Regions from separate parts of the Alysiella filiformis genome, predicted to be linked through region 2. Evidence: predicted binding sites of a transcription regulator. Region 2 holds the regulator's gene; the other holds the start of a gene.
What was found. The regulator FNR, encoded in region 2, switches genes on or off when oxygen is low (the NO sensors DNR and NnrR bind a similar motif). The targets are predictions, from matches to a motif close to TTGATNNNNATCAA.

Region 1 (4,216 bases), 170 kb from region 2:
AAATGGTTGATTTGCCAGTTTTAAATAAATGGAAAGTGGCGTATCCAAATCCGCCAGCACTTCTTGCACAAGGGGAATGCGGTTGTAGCCCGCGTGGGCGAGTTCTAAATATTCTTTTTTGGAAATCATGATGTTGTCTTTCTTTCAGGCTGCCTGAAAAATCATTTAAACAAAAAAATCAACAATAAAACCACCGCAATCGCCGACAGCCAAAAATTTTGCTTGCGTTGGCTTTCAATCAAATGAATGTAGGCATCGCGCATTTCTTGCTGTTTGTTTTCATCTACCAAAGCGTTGATTTTTCGTGGTAAGCTGGGCAAAATGTCTGCCCAATCTGGGGCTTCATCTTTCAGATTATTGAGCAAGGCGCGTAAACCGATTTGCGTGTCCATCCACTTAACCAAAAATGGGCGTGCCGTTACCCACAAATCCAAATCGGGGTCAAGTTGTCGCCCCAGTCCTTCAATATTCAGTAACGTTTTTTGCAACAAAACCAACTGCGGTTGAATTTCCACATTAAAACGGCGGCTGGTTTCAAACAGGCGCATCAGCACCAAACCAAAGGAAATTTCCGCCAAAGGTTTGTTGAAAATCGGTTCACACACGGCGCGAACCGCCGCCTCCAAATCTTCGGCGCGGGTATCGGGTGGCACCCAGCCGCTTTCAATGTGGGCGGTGGCAACGCGATGGTAGTCGCGGTTGAAAAACGCCAAAAAGTTAATCGCCAAATAGCGTTTGTCGTAATCGGTCAGGCTGCCAACAATGCCAAAATCCAGCGCGATGTAGCGTCCGTCTGGCGCAACCAAAATGTTACCAGGGTGCATATCGGCGTGAAAAAAACCGTTTTTAAACACTTGGGTAAAGAAAATTTCCACGCCATAACGCGCCAACTGTTTCAGGTCTATGCCGCTTGCTTTCAGCCTGCCTGTATCGGAAATGGGTATGCCGTTCATCCATTGAATGGTCAGCACTTCGCGACTGCAATAGTCAAAATAAACCTGCGGCACAATCAGCATTTTGTGATTGGCAAACTGGCGACCCAACTGGCTGGCATTGGCGGCTTCGCGCATCAAATCCAATTCATCGTGCAAATATTTGTCAAATTCGGCAACCACTTCGCGCGGTTTCAGGCGTTTGCCGTCTGCAAACAGGCGTTCAAGCCATATTGCGCCAAATTTCATCAATGCCAAATCTTGCTCAATCACTTTATCCAAATTGGGGCGCAACACTTTGACCGCCACTTCCTCGCCCGAAAACAGCCGCGCCTTATGCACTTGGGCAATGGACGCGCTGGCAATCGGCTGCGTTTCAAATTCGGCATAAAGCTCATGAATGGGCTTGCCCAAAGCGCGTTCAATTTGCTGGCGCGACAAATCCGCGTCAAAAGGCGGCACTTTGTCTTGCAAATTCGCCAATTCACGCGCGTATTCGGGCGGCAACAAATCGGGGCGCGTGGAAAGCACCTGCCCCAATTTCACAAAAATTGGACCCAAACTTTCCAAAGCCAAACGCAAACGCACAGGCAAAGGTTGCGTCAGCGCGATTTGCGATTTGGGCAATGCCTGCAACACGCGGCGCAACCAAGCAAAATGCACATACGGCACGATGATGTCTGCCAAACCATAGCGGTAAAACGTTTTGCTTATGGTGGTAAAGCGCGAAAACCATTTCATTTTTTTTCAACTCAAATTTGTGGGCGTGCTGCCATTATAAAGGATTTTGCTGCCTGAAATTTCGCTTTCTCAAATTTCAGTCTTGACAGAAATAAAGAAAATGACGTAAACTGCATTCATCAACCGTTTCAGGCTGCCTGAAACGCAATCATCATAATTAAGGACACACCGTGAAACTCAATCCCACTACCGAAAAATTCGTGCTGCATTGGGGCGAAATGGGCACAAAATGGGGCGTAAACCGCACCGTTTCCCAAATTCACGCACTGCTCTACATTTTGGGCAAACCCATGAATGCCGATGAAATTTGCGAAACTTTGGGCGTGGCACGTTCCAATGTTTCCACCAGCCTGAAAGAATTGCAAAATTTGCAACTGGTTCAAATCACACACATTTTGGGCGACAGGCGCGATTATTTTACCACTTATGACGATGTGTGGACAATGTTCCGCATTATCGTGGAACACCGCCAACGCCGTGAAATTGAACCCACTTTGCAATTTCTGCACCAGCTTATGCAAGAACCCGAATTTGCCAACGAAAACGATGCCGTGAAAAAACGCATTTCCCAAACCCATGAATTTATTGCCACTTTAACCAGTTGGACAAACGAAATGCTGAAACTTTCCACCGCAACCATGGCAAAAGTATTGAAATTGGGCGCGAGTATTCAGAAGTTGTTGCGTTGATGATGTGGGGTGCAATTTATTATCTTTCAAAATAAAACAGTAATTTAGGCATACGGTGCAACAAGTTGCACCCCACATCATCGGAAAATTTTTTTGACTTTTAATTTCTGTTTTGACAGAAATTTTGGTAATTTAAAATGAAAACGTATTTGACTTATTCATTGGCTTTTTTGTGGTTGTGGAGCGGCATTCAACCCATTCTTTTTGCACCTGAATGGTCATTGCATTTATTGGCACAAGTGGGCATTCCACCTGATTGGCAAAAAAGCGTGTTTTATTTTTCATCGTGTTTGGACGTGGCTTTGGCAATCGCTTATTTGACCCAATTAAAAAACAAACCTGTGTTTTACTTGTTTCAATTTGCAACCGTGTTGGCGTACAGCGTGATTATTGCGTTCAGGCTGCCTGAAATGTGGTTGCACCCATTTGCACCTTTAATCAAAAATATGCCGATTTTGGCAATTTTATTCTTTCTGTTTCAACAGAAAAAACAGGAGTTAAAAAAATGAATACTTACTTAATCGTCAAAACCTTGCACATCATTTCATCGGTTTTGATGGTGGGAACGGGCTTTGGCACGGCATTTTACCTGTTTTGGGCAAACCGAAGTGGCTCGGTGGCGGCGCAAGCGGTGGTTGCCAAATGGGTGATGAAAGCGGATTGGTGGTTTACCACGCCTGCGGTGATTTTTCAGCCTTTGTCGGGATTGTGGCTTTTAAATCAGTTGGGTATGCCCTTTACTTGGGACGGCGCGTGGCTGTGGGTTAAATGGACTTTGGCTTTGTATGCGCTGGCTGGTGTGTGTTGGTTGCCTGTGGTTTGGCTGCAAATCAAAATGGCGAAAATGGCACAAGCTGCTTATGCGAAAGGGGAAAATGCGCTACCGCCTGAATACAAGCGTTATCAAATGGCTTGGGAATGGCTGGGTTATCCTGCATTTTGTGCGATGTTTGCGGTGTTTTTTCTGATGGTTCTGAAACCCATGTAAACGTTTTCAGGCAGCCTGAAAACGGGCTGCCTGAATCGGAAAATCAGCTTAATTATTGTTTACCAAACCATTTTTGCTGAATTTTATCGTAAGTGCCATCGGCTTTGATTTTCGCCAAACCCTGATTGAGCTGCTCTTTCAATGCCTGATTGCCTTTTTTCAGCGCAAACGCCAAAGGCTCTTTGGCAATGCTTTTATCGGCAACCACGATGAGATTTTCATTGGGATATTGTTTCACATAATATTGCGCCACAGCAGAATCCAACATGGCGGCATCGGTTTCGTTTTTCATCACTTCGTTCACAATCAGCCACGCGGTGTCGCGTTTGATGATGTTGCCATTGCCTTTTTGGAATTGTTCTACCAATTGCTGGTGTGTGGTACCGCTTTGAATGGAAACTTTTTTCCCTGCTATATCAGCAAATGATTGAATTTGTTTGTTTTTGGTTAAAATAACAGGGCTGCTTTCCAAATGTGGGTCGGTAAAATCCATGTCTTTTTTCCGCTCTTCGGTAACGGTCAAACCTGCGCTGATGATGTCCGAATCGTTGCGATTGAGCGAGGCGAACAAATCTTCCCAAACGTGGGCGGTGTATGTGAATTTCACGCCCTGTTTTGCGCCAATGGCTTGCAACAAGTCGTATTCAAAGCCACTGGGTTCTTGTCCCATGGCGTGCATGATGAAGGGAACGTAATTTTGTTCACTGTACACGCGATAAACGGGCTTGTTGTCGCTGGGACTGGACGCGGCGGCGGTGCTTTGCTGCGGTGCGGATTCGCCACAAGCCATTAAAAAACAAGCTGTTAAAATCGCAAACCATGACTTTTTCATGAAACCCTACTCCATTTGTTTGATTGGTTAAAAT
Region 2 (4,216 bases):
GGCAAATGTCCTGCATCCAAAGCGGCATAATATTCGGGCAACTCTTTTTCATTTTGGCTGTATGTGTTGCCCACCTTGCCAATGCTGCTCACACCAATCGCCACCAAATCGCAATCGGCATGGGTGGAATAGCCTTGGAAATTGCGTTGCAATCGCCCTTGTTTCAGCGCAATGGCAAGCTCATCTTCGGGTTTGGCAAAATGGTCCATGCCAATGAAAACATAGCCTTTTTCGTCCAACAAATGCACGGCATATTGCAAAATGTCCAATTTTTCTTCGCTAGACGGCACGGCATTGGTGTCAATGCGGCGTTGTGGCTTAAAAATGTGCGGCAAATGCGCGTAATGATACAAAGCCAAACGGTCGGGATTGAGTTCCGACAGCACCGTATCCAAAGTGGGTTTGATGCTTTCCACCGTTTGGTGTGGCAAGCCGTAAATCAAATCCACGCTGATGGATTTGAAACCTGCCTCACGCGCCGCGTCTATCACTTCTTTTGTTTCTTCAACGGTTTGAATGCGGTTTACGGCTGCCTGAACTTTGGGGTCAAAATCCTGAATGCCCACGCTCATGCGATTGAAACCCAATTTGCCCAATTTGAACACGCTTTCACGGCTGACTTTGCGCGGGTCAATTTCAATGGAATATTCGCCATCGGGCAGCAATTCAAAATGTTCGCGTATCATTTTGAACACGCGCTCCAACTGTTCATCGTTCAAAAAAGTGGGGGTGCCGCCACCAAAATGCAGTTGCGCCAAAGGGCGTTTGCCGTGCAAATGCGGTTGCAGCAAAGCCATTTCTTTTTCCAAATAAAGCAAATATTCATCGGCTTTGCGCGTGTCTTTGGTGATGACTTTATTGCAGCCGCAGTAGTAGCAAATCACATTGCAAAACGGAATATGCACATACAATGAAACAGGTTCAAGATTGTTTTTAAAGGTTTTTGCCAAAGTGTTTTCATATTCAGGCTGCCTGAAACCCACATGAAAGCGGTCGGCGGTGGGATACGATGTGTAACGTGGACCACTGGCAGGCAAACTGGCGATTAAATCGCGGTCAAAATCAAACAGCGTGTGATTTTCTTGTGTAATTGTGATTGTTTTCATGGATTTGTGTATCGGTTTTCATTTTAAGAAAGGCTATTTTAAAGATTTTGGGCGAATTTGGGGAAAATTTGTTAAAATAGCGCGATTTAAATATACTCGCTTTGATTTGTATCAAAATCAGCCGTTCTGTGTATTTGTTTTTAAAAATTTTTGAAAAATGGGCTTAAATTCATCATGGCGAACCCAATTTTGCACATCAAAACCCAGTGTTCAGAATGTTCATTACGCGAACTTTGCCTGCCTGTTGGTTTACACAAACACGATTTGGAACAACTCAATAGCGTGATTCGCCAAAGTCGCCGCTTAAAAAAAGGCGATTACCTGTTTCACGCTGGCGAAACTTTTGTGTCGCTGTTTGCCATACGCACGGGCTTTTTCAAAACCACCGTTGGCACGCAAGATGGGCGCGACCAAGTTACGGGCTTTTTCATGTCGGGCGAACTGATGGGCATGGACGGCATCGGCAACAACATCTACATCAACGATGCCATTGCGCTGGAAGACAGCGAAGTGTGTGAATTGCCCTTTGCGCGTATGGAAGATTTGGTCAAGCGCGTACCCAGCCTGCAAACGCATTTTATGCGCCTGATGAGCCGAGAAATCATACGCGACCAAAATGTGATGATGATGTTGGGCAATATGCGCGCCGAAGAGCGTTTGGCGGCATTTTTGCTGAATTTATCACAACGTTTGCAAACGCGCGGTTTTGCCGCCAACGATTTCATTTTGCGTATGTCGCGCGAGGAAATTGGCAGCTATTTGGGTTTGAAACTGGAAACGGTCAGCCGAACCTTGTCGCGTTTCAACCAAGAAGGCTGGATTTCGGTGGAACACAAACACATTCAAATTTTGCAAGCCCGTGCATTGAAAGATTTGGTGGCAGGCTGCTCGGGTAAATCCGATGTGATTTGATTTCAGGCAGCCTGAAAACACAAAAAGGCGGATAAAATGCCATTATCCGCCTTTTTGTCATTTTCTCAATTCGCCATGTGCTTGTTTTGCCAAATCAAATGCGCGATTGGCGTGGTCTGCCAACACGGTAAAATGCCCCATTTTGCGCCCTGCCCTTGCTTGCGTTTTGCCATACAAATGCAAATGCGTTTCAGGCTGCCTGAAAACCGCTTGCCAATTCGGTTCACTGCCATTTTCGCCCCACACATCGCCCAAAATATTCGCCATGCAACACGCCGACAGCAAATCGGTTTTCGCAGGCGGCAAACCGCACATCAGCCGCACCTGCTGCTGAAATTGGCTGGATAAACAAGCATCTATCGTGTGATGACCGCTATTGTGTGGACGCGGCGCAATCTCATTAACCAGCAAATGGGCTTCATCGCCCACCACAAACATTTCCACCGCCAACACGCCCACATAATCCAACTCATTCGCCAAACGAATTGCCATGCCACGCGCTTGATTTTGCAGCGTTTCAGGCAGCCGCGCTGGCACAATGGAATACGCCAAAATGCCATTTTCATGATGATTTTCGGCAGGGTCAAACGTGGCAATTTCATCATCGTTCAAACGGCACACAATTACAGAAATTTCCGCACGCAAATCCACCAGCCGCTCCAAAACACAAGGCACACCGCAATGCGCCGCAAATGCCGCCCGCAATTCAGGCAGCGTGTTCACGCGAATTTGCCCCTTGCCGTCATAACCCAAAGTGGCGGTTTTCAAAATCCCCGATAAATAGGGCAAACTTTGTTCGCCAATATCTTCTTCTTTTTCAATGACTTGATAAGGTGCAGTTTGCAAACCCGCTTGGCGTATCCATTGTTTTTCCAAAATGCGATTTTGGGCAATCGCCACACAATCGCCGCTTGGCGACACGCGCGTGTGTTGCGCCAAATCGCGCATGGCTTGGGCGTTCACATTTTCAAATTCGGTGGTGATGGCGGCACATTTTGCCAATTCTTTCAAAGCATTGGCATCATCAAATGCCGCACACAAATGCACATCGGCAAAACGTGCAGCAGGCGCATTCGGGTCAGGGTCAAGCACAGTAACGCGATAACCCATTGTTTTTGCAGCCATTGTGAACATACTGCCCAACTGCCCACCGCCCAAAATGCCCAACATGGCTGGCGGTAAAATTGGATTTATTTTCATTGGTTTAAACCTTTTTTGTTTATTTTCAGGCAGCCTGAAAAGTGCCACTATACTGTCCCCTCTCCCTGTGGGAGAGGGTTAGGGAGAGGGTAAATTTTAAGATTAAAGCCCCCTCTCCCCAGCCCTCTCCCACAGGGAGAGGGAGAGAGATTGCTGCACCCTACTGATTTCAGGCAGCCTGAATGCGTTTCACGGTATCCAGCACTTCTTGCGCGTGATTGGCAACTTTTACCTTGCGCCATTCGTGGACAATCTCGCCTTGTTCATTCAAAACAAAAGTGCTGCGCTCAACACCAAGATGTTCTTTTCCATACATTTTTTTCAATTTCAACACATCAAATTGTTTGCACACACTTTCATCTGTATCGCTCAACAATTCAAATTGAAAGCCCTGTTTCGCGCAAAAATTTTGGTGGGTTTTGACGCTGTCGCGCGAAATGCCGACCACCGTGTAACCCAATGCGCGAAATTCAGGCAGCAAATGGTTGAAATCCAAGCCTTCGGTGGTGCAACCTGCGGTGTGGTCTTTGGGGTAAAAATAGACAATCAAAGGCAAATGTTGTGCCGCGTCAAACACTTCGCCGCTTGATGAAGGAAGAGAAAAGGGCATGATTGCTGTCCTTAATAAAATGGGGAAAATGGGTTTTCAGGCTGCCTGAAAAACAACAACCGCAAACCCAAATCAGTCTTGCGGTTGCGATTTTAGAATCAGTTAAAAGTCAATTCATTCACACGTTCAAAGATATGGGTTTCGGCATTGCCCTCTTCCCACAACTTAATGCGCAAACGCAAGTCGTTCACCGATTCAGCTTGGCGCAAGGCTTCATCATAAGTAATGCGCCCTTCGGTGTACAAACGGAACAAATCTTGGTCAAACGTTTGCATACCGTCCACTTCCGAACGATTCATCAACGACATGGCTTCCATCAATTCGCCTTTGAAAATATGGTCTTGCATGGCAGGCGTGTTAATCAGCAAATCCACAATCGCCGTGCGAC

Region 1: H3L97_RS08540 (GbsR/MarR family transcriptional regulator) is a predicted target of FNR. The motif match lies at 1,756-1,769, and genes of this name have one in related genera.

Annotation. Positions count from the first base shown of each region.
Region 1 covers NZ_CP059564.1:1,717,417-1,721,632, reverse strand. The annotation lists gene trpE (anthranilate synthase component I) at 1-129, opposite strand, end outside; gene ubiB (ubiquinone biosynthesis regulatory protein kinase UbiB) at 162-1,673, opposite strand; gene H3L97_RS08540 (GbsR/MarR family transcriptional regulator) at 1,844-2,362, shown strand; gene H3L97_RS08535 (DoxX-like family protein) at 2,500-2,871, shown strand; gene H3L97_RS08530 (DUF2269 family protein) at 2,868-3,350, shown strand; gene H3L97_RS08525 (substrate-binding periplasmic protein) at 3,403-4,182, opposite strand.
Region 2 covers NZ_CP059564.1:1,542,420-1,546,635, reverse strand. The annotation lists gene hemN (oxygen-independent coproporphyrinogen III oxidase) at 1-1,106, opposite strand, end outside; gene fnr (fumarate/nitrate reduction transcriptional regulator Fnr) at 1,281-2,018, shown strand; gene H3L97_RS07675 (5-(carboxyamino)imidazole ribonucleotide synthase) at 2,076-3,218, opposite strand; gene H3L97_RS07670 (peroxiredoxin) at 3,388-3,828, opposite strand; gene H3L97_RS07665 (PilT/PilU family type 4a pilus ATPase) at 3,927-4,216, opposite strand, start outside.